Linked DNA regions of Alkalinema sp. FACHB-956. The protein of the gene in region 2 interacts with the protein of the main gene of each other region in a pairwise test. Links are inferred from orthologs where the notes say so. Each region holds a gene or a part of one and is shown on either strand. Other genes may lie near its edges. The genes, in order: H6G21_RS09085 and sfsA.

The links.
Region 1: the proteins of sfsA (region 2) and H6G21_RS09085 interact in binary tests that used the Escherichia coli proteins (3 or more experiments, as listed by UniProt). The link is inferred for Alkalinema sp. FACHB-956 from one-to-one orthologs.

What each region holds. Positions count from the first base shown.
Region 1 is NZ_JACJRC010000006.1:13,950-23,295, forward strand. What follows is about bases 2,874-5,834. They hold H6G21_RS09085 (glutamate-5-semialdehyde dehydrogenase), read right to left. Parts: upstream 5,026-5,834; coding sequence 3,721-5,025; downstream 2,874-3,720. Other genes in these bases: H6G21_RS09080 (hypothetical protein), read left to right, coding at 2,874-3,654; H6G21_RS09090 (sulfiredoxin), read left to right, coding at 5,145-5,408; H6G21_RS09095 (SpoIID/LytB domain-containing protein), read left to right, coding at 5,505-5,834. In the rest of the region: rplU (50S ribosomal protein L21), read left to right, coding at 1-105; rpmA (50S ribosomal protein L27), read left to right, coding at 231-500; H6G21_RS09070 (class I SAM-dependent methyltransferase), read left to right, coding at 883-1,755; H6G21_RS09075 (HAD family phosphatase), read left to right, coding at 1,955-2,665; more of H6G21_RS09080, read left to right, coding at 2,827-2,873; more of H6G21_RS09095, read left to right, coding at 5,835-7,124; H6G21_RS09100 (mechanosensitive ion channel), read right to left, coding at 7,305-8,879. UniProt on the Escherichia coli protein: Catalyzes the NADPH-dependent reduction of L-glutamate 5-phosphate into L-glutamate 5-semialdehyde and phosphate. The product spontaneously undergoes cyclization to form 1-pyrroline-5-carboxylate.
Region 2 is NZ_JACJRC010000007.1:148,124-157,292, forward strand. What follows is about bases 5,821-8,604. They hold sfsA (DNA/RNA nuclease SfsA), read right to left. Parts: upstream 7,681-8,604; coding sequence 6,961-7,680; downstream 5,821-6,960. Other genes in these bases: H6G21_RS10560 (M23 family metallopeptidase), read right to left, coding at 5,910-6,521; H6G21_RS10570 (caspase family protein), read right to left, coding at 7,770-8,604. In the rest of the region: H6G21_RS10540 (GAF domain-containing protein), read right to left, coding at 1-868; tRNA dihydrouridine synthase DusB, read right to left, coding at 1,975-3,009; H6G21_RS10550 (DUF2325 domain-containing protein), read right to left, coding at 3,014-4,057; H6G21_RS10555 (aldo/keto reductase), read left to right, coding at 4,549-5,733; more of H6G21_RS10570, read right to left, coding at 8,605-9,169. UniProt on the Escherichia coli protein: Binds to DNA non-specifically. Could be a regulatory factor involved in maltose metabolism.

The DNA.
Region 1 (9,346 bases), on a different replicon or contig from region 2:
ATGCAGCCCAAGAAAAAGACCCGCAAAAAGCGGGGTCACCGCCAAGAGCAAACCCGTCTGCTGATCGAGTCAATCACCGTCGGCGGTCAAACTATTTCTGCGTAAAATTCTGCGCAGAGGTCGCTCCAAACGTAGGCCGTTAGACCATAGGTTTTAGACGAGTAATTCGGTTAAAGCCTATCCAAGACGGAAAACTTTTGAAGTTTTTTCAGCAGATTTGAGAGGAAACCATGGCTCATAAGAAAGGTACAGGTAGTACAAGAAACGGTCGCGACTCTAATGCCAAACGCCTCGGCGTGAAGCGCTACGGTGGCGAAGTGGTTAAAGCGGGTAACATTATCGTTCGTCAACGGGGCACCAAAATCCACCCCGGTAACAACGTGGGTCGTGGTAGCGATGACACATTGTTTGCCCTTGTTCCCGGTGTTGTCACCTTTGAACGCTTGGGTAAGAGCAAGAAGAAAGTCAGCGTTTATCCTGTAGAAGCTTGCGCTAATTAGTTGCGCTAACTCTCTAGTTGCGCTAACTCTCTAGTTACGCTAACTGTAAGGTTTGCTGGCTGATAGGCAACTCGCCTAACAATCAACAAACCTAGCAATCGAAAACTTCCTAGCCGACGATAATCAAGGGGTTAACGGGGTATCTGCTCAGTTCTCCAATCTGTCTTTAGGATGAAACAAAAGGAGGAAAGTGCATGTCGGCTTTCCTCTTTTTATTTGCATTGATTTGGTTAATCTACATTACTGGTTGATTTGCATTAAGTTGATTTGCATTGACTGGCAATGGTTCAGGTTGATGGGGACGACTCATTTCGATGGGTTTTCCTCATTTGAGATAGGTCGCGCTACACTCGAAGACGAGTGACGCAGTGAGGCATACAGCATGAGGGACGACAGCGGAACCCTGTTTGAGCGATGGGTCGCCCCCGTATTACAACACTTCTTACTCGATCGAGAGGAGCTGCAAGCACAGCAGGACAGTATTGACTGGGATAGTGCCTTAAGCCAATTCACCAATCCACAGATCATCTATCCTCGCTACTATCGTGAACTTTCATGCCATGGCTTTACCGATGGCTACCTGTGCCCGGAAGCCGCCGTTGCCTACGATGCCATCACCCAATATGCATTACCCCCGAATGAAGATTGGGTCAGACAGGGCGTCATTGATGCAATTCAAAGCCACCCTAGCCGCATTCTCGACTTGGGGTGTGGGACGGGTTCCACCACCTGTCGGTTGAAAGAAGCCTTTCCCAGTGCTGAAGTGGTGGGGCTGGATTTGTCGCCTTACATGTTAGCGATGGCTGAACAAAAAGCCTTGGAAGCGCAATTGAACCTCCACTGGCGGCATGGAAAAGCAGAGCAAACCGGATTTCCAGATAATTCCTTTGATGTTGTCACTGCGTCACTGTTGCTCCACGAGTTGCCCCCTGCGATCGCCCAAGCGGTACTCCAGGAAGCCCATCGAGTCTTGCGATCGGGGGGTGAAATCATTCTATTAGACTGCAACCAAAAAGCCCTGCGCCAAACCTCTTTTATCACGACTCTCTTTGAAGAACCGCACCTAGAAAACTATGCGGCAGAAAGCTTGGATGCTTGGCTCGGAGCTGCCCAGTTTGGCTTTGTACGCACGCAAGATCACTGGCTCGTTCATCAAATTAGCCGGGGGGTTAAAGGGGTTCATTACCCCAATCCGGAGGAAGCGTTGTTTGCCGATTTAGAAGCATTGGAAGATCTGGAATGGGCGGTAGGATGAGACAATTGGGCGAAGATAGCGCAATGGGCAACGCTGTCGCAAGGCGATCGCTTGACGATCAACGATCGCTGATCGAACAGTATCGTGTAGCCTCATACTTCTACAATGACTCAATCTGAGTCACGCATTCATAACTCAATCTGGGTCACGCATTTTCAGGGACGACGTTAGAATTTTCAGGGACGACGTTAGAACAGGTATGACTTTAAAAGCCGTTTTATTTGACTTTAATGGCGTCATTATTAATGATGAACCCCTCCATGCCAAGCTGGTTGAACAAATTCTGCTGGAGGAAAACCTTATTCTTAAACCCGGTGAATTTAAGCAGTATGGACTCGGGCGCAGCGATCGAGCTTGCTTTACCGATTTATTTAATCTCCGGGGACGGGTTCTCACTGAGTCGTTGCTGACTTCTTTAATTCAACGTAAGGCCGAGGCCTATTTCAAACAATTAGCAGAACTGGAAAAACTCCCGACTTATCCGGGGTTAGAAGACTTCATTTTCAAAGTACGCGCGGCCAATTGCAAACTCGCGATCGTCAGTGGGGCGCTGCGATCGGAAATTGACTGGATTCTGCAACGCAGTCATCTTCAGCAATGTTTCACCGTCATTGTTGCGGGGGATGACATTACCACAAGCAAACCCGACCCAACGGGCTATCTTTTAGCCGTCGATCGCTTGAACCAAGAGTTCCCTGATTTGCATTTGCAGCCTTCGGAATGCCTGGTGATCGAAGATACCTTTGCGGGGATTCAAGCGGCTAAAAATGCCCAGATGCCAGTCGTAGGCGTAGCCAATACCTACCCCTTTCATATGATGCAACGGCGGGCTAACTGGGCAGTGGATTATCTGTCGGATATCGAGTTCGATCGCCTGCAAGATCTCTATGCCAACCCAACTGCGGCTTAAATTTCAATTCACCAGCCGAATGGATTCAGTATGGATTCAGCAGAGATCACCCATCGCGTAGAGATGACAAATAGCAAGACCGCTCCAAATTGCAAAATGTGTAACCAAATCTAAATACGGGCATTATAGGGGGACATTCCCCAGGGTTTCCATGTATCTGCATGTCTACTCAGAAAATTCCCCTCGATGCCTTGCAGAAAATTCGGCAGTACATTAAATCTAATGTTGTTTTGCCAGAATCCGAAAATCATCCATGTCGGCTGCCGAAGCTAGAAATGGGCAGCTCCAGCTTTGCAGTACCTGAACCAGATTCCTTGGTGGGATTGGGCGATTTATTTCGGGTGGGTGCCACTTTGGAAGAAGGGGTTCCCATGCCAAATAATCAGGGTCGCTGGTTCCTGAGCATGATTGATCCTGGTGCAGTTTTCATGAAACTTCCCGGACTATCGTTGCAACCAGAGTTCCGTTTAGTGACCTATCTCTATCGGCTGGGCGAAGAAGGCTGCGGTAAGCTGTGGGCCGTTCCAGAACACCTGAGTTGCACCGCTCAGCTCGAACAAGCACTCCCAGAAATCCACCAAGCTGAACAACCTCCCCACCCCCAGGGCGCACTAGACAACTGGATGGCGTCAGTGCAGGGCGATCGCACGCCTGCGTCCTTTCTCATTGCCTCACTGCTCCGACGGGAATTCAATGAATTGGGAGCCTTGGGCAAAGCGGCAGTCTGGAGTAAGCATCAGTTAATTAGTGCGGTGCCCCAGCAATTACAGTGGCAATGGCGCAATGAACCGATCAAAGATTTATCCCCCAAGGTGAAGGTACTACCCGATGGACGGGCAGTGGTGGAATTCTTTACCTGCCGCTTGACGCCTTCGATCGCCCTATTCCAGCATTTGGATCAATACAAAGCCGATCAATACATTGCTCAAAGTATCGATCGGCCCATTGCAGTCGGTGAACGCCGAAAAGCGGCACCAACGGCCCAGTAACTCGTTCGGCTGAATAGCAACTCGTTTAGCCAACTACCGTTGAAACCGACTTCAGCAGATCAGTCATCATAAATCCCGGTGGGTGAAGGGCTTAGCCTCTTTACCTGCATAGGTAGCGGCAAGATGACCTGCCCCCACCATTTGGTATTTATAGGTCACTAAGCCTTCAAGGCCCACGGGGCCACGGGGTGGCATTTTTTGGGTACTGATGCCGACCTCCGCTCCAAAGCCATAGCGAAATCCGTCGGCAAAACGGGTGGAACAGTTTTGATACACCCCAGCAGCATCGACCTGGCCCATAAAGGTGGCAGCAGCAGCGGCATCTTCAGTCACGATCGCTTCAGTGTGGCGGGAGCCGTAGGTATTAATGTGATCGATCGCAGCAGCCAAGGAATCCACAACCCGAATGGCCAAAACGAGATCGCTGTATTCCGTGGCCCAATCCGTTTCCGTGGCAGACTGTATTCCCGGCAAAATCTGTTGGGTTGGAGCATCGCCCCGCAGTTCCACCTGTTTGCTTTGCAGGGCTTGGGCGACTTGGGGAAGGAACACGTCAGCGATCGATTGATGGACAAGTAGCGTTTCGATCGCATTGCAGGCAGCCGGATACTGGGTTTTCGCATCCACCGCGATCGTCACCGCCTGGGCCAAATCCGCCGCCGCGTCCACATAGAGATGACAAATGCCATCCGCATGGCCCAGCACCGGAATCCTTGTGTTCTCCTGGACAAAGCGGACAAAGGAGTTGGATCCTCGAGGAATAATCAAATCCACGTACTGATCCAACTTGAGCAGCGCCAGGGTTTCCTCCCGAGTCGTCAACAATTGCACACTATTGGGATCTAATCCCGCCCTTTGCAAGCCTTGGTGAATGGCCTTGACTAAGGCTTCGCAGGAATGCACAGCCTCCTTGCCGCCCTTGAGAATCACCCCGTTGCCCGACTTGACCGCAAGACTAGAAATCTGCATGACTGCATCCGGGCGCGCCTCAAAGATCACCCCCAATACCCCTAAAGGACAGGACAGCCGCTTCATCACCAGTCCCGCATCCAATTCCCGATGGAGTTGGATTTGCCCGATCGGATCCGGTAGCTTAGCCACATCCCGCACCCCAACGATCGCGCTTTGTAACTTCGCTTCGTCCAACTTGAGCCTTGCATACAACGCCGAGGAGATACCATCCCGCTGGGCCGCTTCGCAATCCGCTTGATTAGCCGCCAAAATTGCGGGTGCTTGGGCGGCTAGGGCATCGGCGATCGCGTGGAGGGCTTGATTTTTGGCTTCGGTCGCCTGGGACGCCAGCGATCGAGCGGCGGTACGGGTCTGTTGCGCCAGGGTGAGAAGATCGGGCTGAGCCTGAAGAGCAGTCATAGTTGCGCGAGGTGAATCTTGATGGTTGCAATTTTTATCTTTCTAGATTAGCGGTTTGGGGGAATCTTTGTTAGAGTGAAGTCGTTATGAGTTTGTATAGAATATCGGAGTGAAGCACGATGGCACGCATTGAAGCCCTCCCCCTCAGCCAAATTCGCCGCCCCTTGCCTCGTAGTAATGATCCTGCTAAGGTACAAGCCCTCATGGCCTCGATCACGGAAATTGGCTTACAAGAACCGATCGAAGTGCTGGAAGTGGAGGGTGAATATTACGGCTTCTCTGGCTGTCACCGCTATGAAGCCTGCACCAGACTGGGCCACGAAACCATTCTTTGTCGGATTCGGCGGGCACCTCGATCGGTATTGCTCCGTCACCTAGCCTAGGTGCCATCGATGAATAGAGACTGTCTTTCCACGAGTTAGACCATGTTCCAGCGTTGGCACTACAATCAAAGGCGTAATTTTTGGTGTGTGGCTCGAATGGCGATCCGTTTGCTGCGTCCGGCTTCCTATATTGGGTTGGTGAGTTCCTGTGCGATCGGGGGGCTGGTGCCCGTAGCCCAAGCCCAAGCACCGCAAGATGTTGAGCTACAGATCGGCATTATTCAGCGATTTGGGGATAAGGGAGCCAAGGACAAGCTGACCCTCCAAGCCTTACCGGGGGATCAACTCACGATCAAAATTCCGGCCAACGATGGCAAGGTGCAAACCCTGACAACCAACGCGTTAACCCTGGAAATTGCCCTCCAGCCGTTGCCGAAACCACGGGTGGAAGAGCGGGTCATCTTCAGCACCCATCGCAGCTTTGAAACCGCAGAGGAGCAAGCCCTAGAGTGGCGCAAACGGGGCATTGAAGTGGAAATTGCCCAACCCGATCGCTGGCAAGTTTGGGCCAAACGGGGGGTTTACAAAACGCCCACTGTACGGCGAATGCTGGTGCAAAATTTGCAAGCCCAGGGCGTTAAAACCGCACAACTGGAGACCCAAACGCTGAAGGAAGTTCCCCGCGCGACGTTTGTGCTGAGTGGCTTGAAATATACCCGCGATCGCCTGGAAATTTCGTCCAGCAAGGGCATGATTCAGGTCGATCGGGAGAAAGATGATGCCCCCAATCGCACCTTTGCCGGAAGCCTCAAGCTGCAACCCAACGCCTATGGCACCTACAGCTTGGTCAACTTGGTTAACCTGGAGACGTACTTGCGGGGTGTCGTGCCCTATGAAATTGGCACCGGAGCGCCCAAAGCCGCCATGGAAGCCCAAGCCATCCTCGCCCGTACCTACGTCCTACGGAATTTGCGGCGGTTTGCGATCGACAATTATCAACTGTGTGCCACCACCCAATGTCAGGTGTACTTTGGCTTGAACGGCGTCACGGCAGCCACCGATCAAGCGATCGCGACGACTCGGGGCATGGTTTTGACCTATAAAAATGAGCTAGTGGATGCGTTGTATTCCTCGACTTCGGGAGGGGTAATGGCTCCATTCCATGAAGTGTGGCGTGGCAAAGAGCGCCCTTACTTGATGGGTAAACTGGATTCGGTCAATGGGCTATGGAATTTAATGGAACGGCCCCTGTCCGATGAAAATAATCTGCGGGACTTTTTGAAGCTCACTCAGGGATTTAACGAATCGGAAGAGTCTAGCTATTTCCGTTGGAAGGTAGAAGCATCCCTGGAGAAAGTCACCCAAGACCTCCAAAAGTATCTCAAAAGCATTCGCCATCCCCTCGCAGGCTTTACCACCATTCAAGATATGCAAGTGGTTGAGCGATCGCGGGTGGGGCGGGTCATGAAAATGGCGGTGCAGACGAATTTAGGGTTTGTGGTGCTAGAGAAAGATGATGTGCTGTTGGCCTTTGAATCCCCCAATAGCATGTTGTTTTATTTCGATCCCATTCTGGAAAAGCCCCGCAAGCTCAAGGGCTATACCTTTGTGGGCGGAGGACTGGGCCATGCAGTGGGCCTTAGCCAATATGGGTCTTACCATTTGGCCAAGCAAGGCTACAGCTACGATCGCATTCTCAGCTTCTATTTCCCAGGCACCCAGCTACAACCCCTCAATTCCTCGATCACCTTCTACCGAGAACCCTCACAGCCTTAGATCGTCAGCTTGCAAACAAAACTATGGCTCCCACAACCGTGAGCGGATAACCGCTAAAAAATGCCCCGATCGAACAAGGTTGATTCCTGCGATCGGGGTCACGATTTAGAGTGAGAGCCCCATTGTTGGACGAACTGAAATGGCCTGAAAAAGTTGGGACTGCCCAGACTCCTGAAAAATCTACTTTTTAAAGGGCTTGACCCAATCCCGTAATTGTTCCGCCGCAACTTCACGGCCCCCGAGGCCAAAGGCGATCGCGATCGCGACAGCCACGGCTCCTAGGAGTAATCCAAAGGCAAGATTCACAATATTGGTAGACACCCCTGCCCGTTCCAGTGCCATGGCTCCGGTGAAGGCTAGGATGACGATGCGAGCCGTATTGGCCAAGGTGCCTGACTGTGGAACCCCGGAACTGCGGATCAGCCGTGCCGAGAGGTTAGCAAAATACATGCCCACCGCAAAGATTAAGACGCCAACCAGGACCTGACCCGCAACGGCTAGCACGGACAGAACCACCGTTTTGAGCGCAGGTAATTGCAGCACATCGACAGCGGCGATCGTGGCAAAGAGCATAATGCCAACCAACACCACGATCCCAGCAATTTCCGACGGCGTTTGCACCGTACGGCTCACCTCACCCTCCGATTCTGGATAGATGGGAGCACTGGGACGGGGTTCTGCTTGGATACCCAAAACGGTCAGAATATTGTCAAAGCCAAATCCTTGCAGCAAGCTGGTCACCAAATCTGCAATAAACCGACCAATCCCGTAGGCAACCGCCAAAATTAACCCCGCCATGAAGATCTGCGGGATCACCTTGAGCACTTGATTCAGCATGTTGGTGGCGGGATCGGCGATCGCTGAAATTTTCAACGCTGCCAAGGCCGCCGTTGCCGTTGGAATCAGAATCAGAACGTAGACGAGTAAACCTAAGAGCGAAGAGAGGGATTGACCGGTGGTCGATCGGCTGAGGCCCACTCGGGAACCCATCTGATCAATCCCAGTGGCTGCGACCAAGTTGGACACAATACCCCGGACGATTTGAGCCACGAACCAGCCCACCCCAGCGATGATACTGGCCTCTAGAATTCTGGGCAGGGCCGCTAAAACATCATTCAGCAGATTCTGCACAGGCCCCAGGGTGCCTTTGAGTCCTAGGACATCCAGCAGAATCGGTAGAAAAAAGAGAAATACGAACCAATACAGGGCATTACCCAACGTCTCACTCAGGACGATCGGCGTTTCATTGGATGCACTGTTGAAGCGACTGTCTAACTCAAACGATCGAGCCGCTTGAATGGTTAACCCCTTAACCACGGTCGCAATCACCCAAGCGAGCGCCAAGAGCAACGCAGCCCCGCCTAGTTTGGGCAAATATTCAAAAATAATCGAGAGAAAATTATTGAGGGGCTGGGAAACCGTGGTGAGGTTAAAAAAGTTAAGAACCGCCACCACCGCTAGGATCATGATGATCCAAAATGTGATCCCGCCAGCCACTGCCTCAATGTTGAGACCCGGCTGCGGGGAACCCGCCACCCAATCGGCCAAGCGATTGTCAAGATTTGTCTGTTTGAGAATTCCTTTGACCACGCTGGACACCCAAACGGCGACCAGCCAGCCCAAGAACAGAATCGCGACGGCAATGAAGATATTGGTCAAGATGTTTAACCAGTAGCTGCCATCAAAATTCATCAATCCGAGCGCACCCAGCCAGCTCACGCTGTTGGGGTTGGCCCATTGCAAAACAATATCCATAAGTTAAAACTTCCAACCATAACGGACTGCACAAGCTTGCGCTGTATGACGAGGACTGAAGGACGGGCGTTGCAGTCAGCAGGAACTGAAGTCAAAAAGTTAGCGTGTGGAATACAAAAGGGTTGTTGCTAATAGGGTACTGGCTTAGCCGAATCTGGGAAAGATAGTATTAATACTAAGCAATATAATTATGCTGATTTATGAATGCTCTAAAGAAATTTAGATTAAAGAAATTTAGATTAAACCTGACATGACGTTCCCTTATCCATCTGAGCCTATTGAGCCACAGACCGTTAACCCAGGCATTGAGCCACAGACTGTTAACCGCTGTAGGCCGACCGTAGACCTGTGGGCTCTGACTCCTCCAGGGCCTCAGTCCACAGTAAGCTTGCTAAAACGGAAAAATTCCTATGCATATCATGCATCATAAAAGATGTGATTTAAATCAGAAACTAAATTGATTTAAA
Region 2 (9,169 bases):
AGACTGCAAACGGAGGCCGACAGACTTCGTAGAGGTGTTTTTCCCGAGAAACCGCATACCTAGAAGCTTGAGTCTTTCCCACCCCCGCTTTTGCAGAGGACTCGTCATGGGGAATTTCATCCACCAAGTGCACAAGACACCGATCGACCTGCAACACCTCCAATAACTGTGCGATCGCACCTTTGAGGATGGTGGGGAGTTCAAAGCTTTGGCGAGTTTGTGCCGTAATTTGATTGACTAACTGTTCTCGTTGCGCCTGTTTTTGAGTTTGCTCGTACAGTTGGGCTTGTTCGATGGCGATTGCGAGTTGCTGGGAAATGGTTTGCAACAACTCCACCTCTGTAACCGTCCACTGTCGAGGTTGGTTCGATAGACAGCCAATAAAGCCCAACGTTCCATCCTGCATCGGACAGGGCACCATTAAATTGGCTTGAGTGCCCAAAATGGGGGATGCTTCAGAGGGCGTGAGACGGGGGGACGCGGGCAACCAACGGCTCAACCACGCGAGTGGGGGCGGTAATGAAATCGGGCTGGGTTGAACTAATAACTTGCCTTGGGTGATGGCCTGGGTAAAAGGCCCAAACAGGTGAATGGGATAGTAGCCCAGTCGTAACATGGGTTGCGGCGTTCCGGGCTGGGCGGGCAAGTCCGAAGGAGACAGCGGGTTTGCAGGACTTTCCGGCGAACTCCTTTCACAGACTAACTGAATGCGTTGGGTATCCTGGAAGTACCAGAAAAATGTACACCGATCGAGATTCAGCAAGGCTGCAAGTTCATCAACTGCCGTTTGCAGCACAACTCGTAGCTCTAGGGAACTTCGGATGCGATCGATAATTTGCCGCAGCGCAGCTCCTTGTTGATCAATCATTGGAAATGGCTTCACAAACAAACTCAAATAACTGAGAGAACACAGGACATTACGGAGTCACTCAAGATTGCTTTTCGGAGAAACGATCTAAGATCACCCTGAGAAACTCCCATTAGATCCCAGTTCTTTCGTTTTACCCAAAACAATTGGTTGATTGGTCAATGAATCGTTTCACCCAAGAGAATGAAACTGTAAATGCACCCATGCGTCGTTAGCTGACTCCAGTGGTTCAAGGTGATTTATCCACTTACAAGATTCAGCCTCAATTGATCCCTTTACGGATCTAGTATTCACTAAAACCAGACTTTAGGATCAACTAAAGTTTAGTAACTCTAGTATTTGTTTTGGTTTGAAGTAATTCTTTGTTAAAAGAGATGGTCTATGGAGGGCATCCACGGGCATCTCAACGTTTAAGGAAGCCTTAACTCAGGTAGTTGCGACTCTATATTTAACCCTATAGTAGATTAGCAGGTTATATCCTCAAAACCCACCATTGGAAGATTTTTGGCTTTGACCTAGTCGCTTGATTCGTAGATTTTGCCCCCATAAAGTGTTGTACTTTACCAAACGAAAGAGAAGCATTCATCAAAAGCAATTAAGCCAAAATTAAGCCAGAATCGATGGTGATCCAATAGTTGCTTCATCCAATAGTTGCTTCAGTAGTGTCAAACTGTGTGTCACCCTGCCTATCAACTTATGGGTCAACCTGTGTGTCAACCTATGTGTCAACCTGTGTGTCAACTTGGCACTCCGCTTGCTTGGAAGTTCAAATGAAATCTCCTTTTTCAGCGGATTGGCCCATCGATGAATTCTGATTGCTTGAACCTGATTGCTTGAACCTAATTGTTTAGTCTTTGTAGACAGGCGTCATTTTATTTATTTTTACCAAATAAATATTTTAAGGGATACAGGGGACTAAAATTGTAGTCAAATCTACCAACGAGATTCCTAACTTGAGTTATCCAGTCTAGTGAGTCGGTCTAGTGAATGGCTGGGTGATCCGTCGCTAGCGTTGCAATGATGGGTGGGTGGATAAATCAGAGATATGATTGGAAGCTATCATTTCTGCGCCGATCCCTGAGCCACGGTTAACGCCTGAGCTACGGTTAACGAATGGGTTCTAGCATCATCTCGGCTTGAGCTAAGTCGATCGCGCGATCGAGGAATGCTAACCCTTCCTCCAGAGACTGAATTTGGCTCAACTGACTGCGCAATTCCGATGCGCCGCTAAAGCCCTTGCAGTACCAAGCCATATGTTTTCGTGATTGATAGACCCCACGATCGCCCTTATAGGCCACCAGCATTTCTAAATGGTCGCGGGCACATTCTAACCGTTCCACGAGGGTGGGCGTGGGTTTCAGTTCTCCCCGCTTCAGAAAATAATCGACTTCCCCCACCAAAAAAGGATAGCCCAACGTGCCTCGGGAGCACATGACCCCATCGGCCCCCGTTTCCTCCAAACATTGCACCGCCGCTTCCACCGAGAAAATATCCCCATTGGCAATCACGGGGATGGACAGCACGGATTTCACCCGTCGGATCCACTCCCACTTAGCCGATCCCTGGTAGCCCTGGGCCCGGGTACGACCATGAACCGTCAGCATTTTTGCACCTGCCGCTTCCAGTTTCTGGGCAAAGTCTAGGATATTAATTTCGTCCTCATCCCAGCCAATCCGGGTCTTCACCGTAACCGGAACATGAACCGCTGCCACCACTTCCCGGACGATCGCTGCGGCCAGATCCGGTTGCCGCAGGAGTGAAGATCCCCCACCATTCTTCGTGATTTTATTGACCGGGCAACCCATGTTGATATCCACGGTATCCGCCCCCTCGGCCACCGCCTTTTGGGCCGCTTCCGCCAAAAAATCGGGCCGACAGTCGAATAGCTGGATGCTAATGGGCCGTTCCTGGGGATCAAGTTCCATGATGGTGGGAATGTCCCGCAGGTGGCGCAGGCTGGAGGCTTGCACCATCTCGGTATACATCATGGAATCTGGGGCAAAGCGCCGCACCAGCCGCCGAAAAACGAGGTCGGTTACACCGGAGAGGGGAGACTGCAAGACCCGGCTCAACAGCGTCACATCGCCAATATTCAGGGGCTGGGCCAGCCGAGCTTGGAGTTCAGGGGAGAGAACGGGCATGGCGTTAGGAATATTTAGGCCGCTTCACCAGGGATTTAACCTTGAGATTGTAGGCGATCGCCTCCAGCACCGTCACTAATCCCGTCGTGTTAATCATTTCGATCGGTTTACCCGTTTTCTGGGCGGCGTTCTTGGCTTTTTCTGTCAACTTGTGGCTGGCATAGCCCGTCAGAATCATCACCAGGTCAGCGGTGGGAATGTGGGATTCGATCTGCTCGGCTCGGTTTAGTCCTTCCTGGGCTGTACACCACACCAGTTCGACTTCCGATTCCCGCAGGCGGTTGCGGACGGCGGTATAGAGCCGATCGTGGCCGCCAAAAATAACCACCTTGCCTGCCAAATCCGTATAGGGGTTGGGGCGTTTCTCCGTTTTGCGGTGGCGGACTTGGGGTTGGAGATCGGTGTTGCGGGGACGATTGCCTCGGTTTTCCCAAGCTTTGTTGTAGATAAATTGCAGGGCGCTCTCGTGGGTGCCTTGGATGCGGGCAACGGGGCCACGATCGCTGTTGTCGTTGATTTGCTTAACCAGCGCTTCCACCACTTCTTCCAGGGCACCGGGAACGGCCTTCAGGTCATGGCGATACCCATAAATGGTGATGGCTGCATCCGTCGCGTCGTAAAAGTCGTCCTGCTCAGCAATTAGCTCCAGTAAATCTTCCTTCAACTCCTGTCGCCACTGGGACAGATCGATCGCCGATCGCTCATCTAATCTTCGTTCTTCAACTTCTAACAGCTCTTGCTCAATTTCCTCATCAACGGCTGCTTCAGCCAATTCATCTAGGTGGTTTAGGTGTTCTTTGACTTGATCGGCTTGGGTTTTCAGGGCGAGGTATTTTTCGTTGTCCGCCATTTCCGCTTTGGAAAATGCTGCGATCGCGGACTCTACCTTTGTTAACAATCCATTTAATCGTCCTGCAATTTCCTCCCTCCGTTTCTCAATCCGTTCCGCTCGTTGTCTACGCAATCGTTGTCTTTCTAATTCCTCTTCGGCCTCTGACACCAGCGATGTAACGGAAACTTCTAGTTGATCAAGATCTGCAAGGTTCATAGCAAGTTAACTAAGCTAAAGGATAAACAGGAAAAAAACGAACTGGCAGGCTGAGACCCCAAATCTGACTTTTATTTGTGAAAGATTCGTGAATATAAACCTGTTCTATCTATAATTACGCCAAATTCACGCCAGATGCTAGGACTGGATGGAGAATTCATCCAACCGGATAGCTGATCCAGTGTTCGATTGAAGTTGCCTATTGTCATAGTATCTGGTGGAGGGCGTTGCATCCAGTAAGTGATCTGAGTCGTCTGAGTTGTCTGAGTAAGCTCAGCCTGAGTAGTCTAAGTGATCTAAGGGTCTAGTTGAGCAATCTAACATGTTCAGCATTCCCAATCCGTTCTGATCAGGGTCACCCAGGTGGGTGATTTTCATCATCTTCATTCTAGATTGCTACAGTTGAGTTGAAGAAGTAAAAAAAAATTGTTGTTGAAATGAGTGTGAGTCCTAGGTCTCAATCGGAACTGAGTGCTATGAATCTGCCCACTATGCAATATCGACGATTTGGACGCACGCAGCTCAAAATGCCGGTCTTTTCCTGTGGGGGGATGCGCTATCAATACAAGTGGAATGACGTTCCTGCCCAGGAGATTCCTGCGGAGAATCAGCGCAATGTGGAGCAAACTGTGCGCCGCTCCCTGGAATTGGGGATTAATCACATCGAAACGGCACGAGCCTATGGAACTTCAGAAGTCCAGCTGGGGCAAGTACTGCCCCTGATTCCGCGTGATCAGTTTATTCTACAGACAAAAATATTGGTTCAGGAGCTTGGACAATCCTTTCTGGACACCTTTGAGCAATCCCTGGCGAGCCTGAACGTCGATTATGTGGATTTATTGGCAATCCATGGGTTGAATTCTGCCAGTCACTTGGAAGATTGCCTGAAACCGGGGGGATGCCTTGAGATGGCCCGATCGCTCCAGGCCCAAGGGAAGGCCCGATTTATTGGTTTTTCGACCCATGCGCCCACGGAGGTGATTATCCAGGCGATCGAAACCGATGCCTTTGATTACGTTAATCTCCATTGGTATTATATTAATCAGAACAATTGGCCCGCGATCGAGGCGGCGACCCGCCATGACATGGGTGTTTTTATCATCAGCCCCTCGGACAAGGGTGGAAAACTATATGCTCCCCCTAAAAAGTTGACGGATCTCTGTGCCCCCCTCAGCCCGATCGTCTTCAATAACCTGTTTTGCCTCAGCCATCCCCAAATCCATACCTTGAGCATTGGAGCCGCGAAGCCGAGTGATTTTGATGAGCATTTGAAGACACTCCCCCTCCTCGATCGGGCGACGGAGATCCTGGAACCCATCCTCCAGGGATTGGAGCAGGCGGCGATCGAGACGCTGGGGGCAGACTGGTGGCAGCGTTGGTCGATCGGGCTACCAACGGTCGATCAAACCCCTGGGGGATTAAACATTCCCGTGATTCTCTGGCTGCGTAACCTGGCGTTGGCCTACGACATGACGGACTATGCCAAAATGCGTTACAACCTGCTGGGGCAGGCGAGTCATTGGTTTCCTGGTTCCCGCGTCGATCGGGTTGATCCAGAGGGGCTTAAACCTCTGCTGGCCAACAGTCCCTTTGCCGATCGGATTCCGCAACTCCTGCGAGAGACCCATGACTTGTTAGCGGGTGAAGAAGTGCAGCGACTTTCCCAAGCGGACTGATGCAAACTGGAGTGCAATCAACCTGCTGAGTGATTAAAAAAATATGGGTAAACCGTCATTGCCAGCTCAAGTCATTGCCAACTCAAGTCATTGCCAGCTCAGTGACGGTTTACCCTTGCTTGTTTCAGTGTTCCCAATCCACTAATGCTCCAAATCCACTAGCACTCCAAAGCCACTTAAGGTTGGCTGGAAATCGTCTGGGTTTGGTTTTGCTCAGCGTACATGGCACGGAGAACCAAGGCCGGATCAACCCATTGCTTGGCATATTTCAAGCCCCAATGGAGGTGTGGCCCTGTGGTTCTGCCCGTCATGCCCACCCGTCCAATGCGGGTGCCAGCGCTGATATCTTGGCCTTCATAGATTTGCAGACCGCCCCCACGATCGATCATGTAGGGTCGGCCTTGGCCATCTCGATCGACATAGCCTTGCATATGGCAGTAAATGTGTTCCCATTCCCCCGATTCGATCACCACGGACGTGCCACAGGCGGAATCATCGGACACTTCCACCACTTTGCCTGTCCACCAACTGCGGATGTAGCTGCCCTCGGGGGCGGCCATATCCAAGCCCCGATGGAACTGGGTGCCGTCTCCGGTGGGCGAAGCCCGATAGCCAAAGGGGGAGGTGTAGCCTTGGAAATTTTCTACTGGGAACGATGCGCCCCGCCAAGTGCTGCTTCCAGTCGCGTACTGATTGACTTCAAAGGCGTTAACAGCATGATGGCCTAACCAAGACAGCCCCAGGGTGACGACTAGCCCCAGCCCCATGAGAACAATCTGACGACTCATCGAACCTAACTTGCAGCAACTTAACTTGCAGTATTGTCTAAGTGCTTGGATCACTTGCTTCATGGTCTTTCAACAAATCTTGTTCGCAATCTTGTTCGCAGCAAACTCTGCACCCTGTAAAAAGGGCGGTTCGTACGAGAAAAATGGGGATCGATAAACGGTGGAACCGAAGATATTTAGGGAATCTCCGCCCATTTAAACACACAAACTTTTTTTTGAACCCACTTGTTTTAAGTTGTCCAAGATTTAGTGTTTCGAAGCCCTGATTTAGGTATTCTCACTGGCGATCGAAAATCATGAATAAAAATTAATTTCGTCAGATTTTTTTGCTGTTACGGTTGCTCCAGGGGTGTGATGCTGGATGATTCAGCAGATTGCAAACGCAAATTAGAAGCGTAAATTACAGGCGTAAATTACAGGCGCAGATTACAAACTCAGATTACAAACTCAGTTGTGCTAATCCTTGATAACGAATGCCCTCGGGACTGATGTCAAAACAACAGGGTAAGACTTCTAAGCCTTGGCCGATCGCGGCTCGGAGTAATTTGCCGTAGAGGGGGTCTTTGCTGTCTCCCGGCGCAAAGCGATCGCAGTCACCTCGATTGATGAAATACAGCATGACGGCGCGGGCATCGGGGAGCAGGGCCATCAGTTCCCGAATGTGTTTTTGGCCACGGGTGGTGACGGTGTCGGGAAAGAGGGCAAGGCTACCATCGGTCCAGGTGGTGTTTTTGACTTCGACGTAGATCGGCTTGTCGGAAGTTGTTAACAGAAAATCAATGCGGCTTTTTTCTTGGCCGTAGGGGACTTCGTGGCGCAGGGTGTCGTAGGTTTGCAGGGTGGGGAGGAGGCGCTGTTCGATCGCGAGTTTGACGACTTTGTTGGGCAGTCCAGTATTGACCCCGACCCAAACGGGTTGATCTTGCTCGATCAGTTCAATCATTTCCCAGGTGTAGGGCAGTTTCCGGGTTTTGCTGTCGCTTGTGGAGAGTAAAACGCGATGGCCGGGGCGATAGATGCCTGTCATGGGGCCAGTATTGGGACAGTGGGCCGTGACGATTTCGCCAGAGTCCAGTTCCACATCGGCGAAGAAGCGTTTGTAGCGGGTGAGGAGGGTGCCGGAAATTAAGGGTGGATAGCGGTAAATCAAATCGGACATGGACGCGATCGAGCCAGAACTGCCCCCCAAGATTACCGCAGATTACTGCGATTTGGGTTCCTGGAAAAAATAGGCGGCAAATAGGTCGCCTAGGAGTTTAAGGATGCATCTTCGCAGTTCAGCAGCTTTTCTAGAATGACGATAGCGGCTGGGGGTGCGGGTTTGGCTGTGGGTTTAGCTGTGGGTTTGGCTGCGGGTTTGGCTGCGGGTTTAGCTGTGGGTTTAGCTGTGGGTTTAGCTGTAGGTTTGGCTGGGGGTTGGGATTGCGGCGGAATGCTTTTTGTTTTGCGGGATGATTGGCGGATTTTTTGTTCTGCGCCCAGGTTCCAGAGTTCCATGGTTAACCGTCCAGCGTAGGTCTGCCTGAGTTCATCCTCGGCTGGGAGGGGTTGGCGTTGCAGGTTGGCCGCGAAGGAAAGTTTGGGGTTGAATTTCAGCCGTTGGACTAGGGTGGTTACGACGTGGCGCTGTTCTGGACGGGCCAATTTGAGCCCTTGCAGGATGGGGCGTTCTAGGATGCGATCGCGATCGGCGTCGGTCAATTGTTCCTGCAACCAAGCTTCGGAGGTGGAAATGGGTAAGTCGGCGGCTTGTTCATCGACTTTGGCGAAGGCGTGGGCTTCTCGGAAGGAAATGCGTCCATTGCGATCGTAGTCGGCGGATTCAACGGGTTGGCCTACGCGATTGATGCCACTTAGCCCCGCAAAGAAACTGGAGCTGTAATCTTCGTAATCGGCTTCGTTGACTTCTGGGGTGCAGCCGACGGAGGGGAGTTGTTTGACGGTGGCGAAGAAGCCACAGCGATCGTGGGGTGCAATGGGGTTGTCAGGATTGCCGCCTTCGTAGATGAGGTTGGCGAATGCGCCTGCATAGCATTGCACCATGACGGAGACGACTGGTTTTTTGGGGGGGAGTTGATCCAGGAGTTGGGTAAATTTCTGGACTGTGAGAAATTTGTCTTTCCAGAGGATCATTGCGTTGTCATTTTCGTTTTCTTGGTTGTGGTAACCGTGACCTGTGAAGTAGAAGAAAAGGGGTTTTAAGTTGCGTTGCTGTTGTAATGATTGCTTGAGATTGTTGACGTTGGATGCACCGTTGAGGTTGGGAATTTCTGGAGCTTTAAAGGTTTCTTCGTTCTGGTTGTTTAAGAAGCGAACGTTTTTTTCTCCAGTGTTGCCGTTTGCGAACCAGATGACGGCTTGTTTTGGGTTGAATCCTAAGGTTTTTAGGGTGCGTTGGAAGTATAAAACGTTTTTTTCGATCGCGATTTCGTTGGATGCTGGAGAGCCGCCCCCGGAGAGGACGAGAAATTGTTGGGGGTTGGGGGATTTTGGGGGTTGGGGGGCAGGCGATCGGGGGGTTTTGGTGGCATGAACAGTGGGGACGGTGGGTTGGGCTTGGGCGGTGGTGGAGCGGGTGGCTTCTCGGCTGGGATCGAATTTTTCGGCGAGACAGCCACAAAACAACATACTTCCTGCGATGCCTGCAA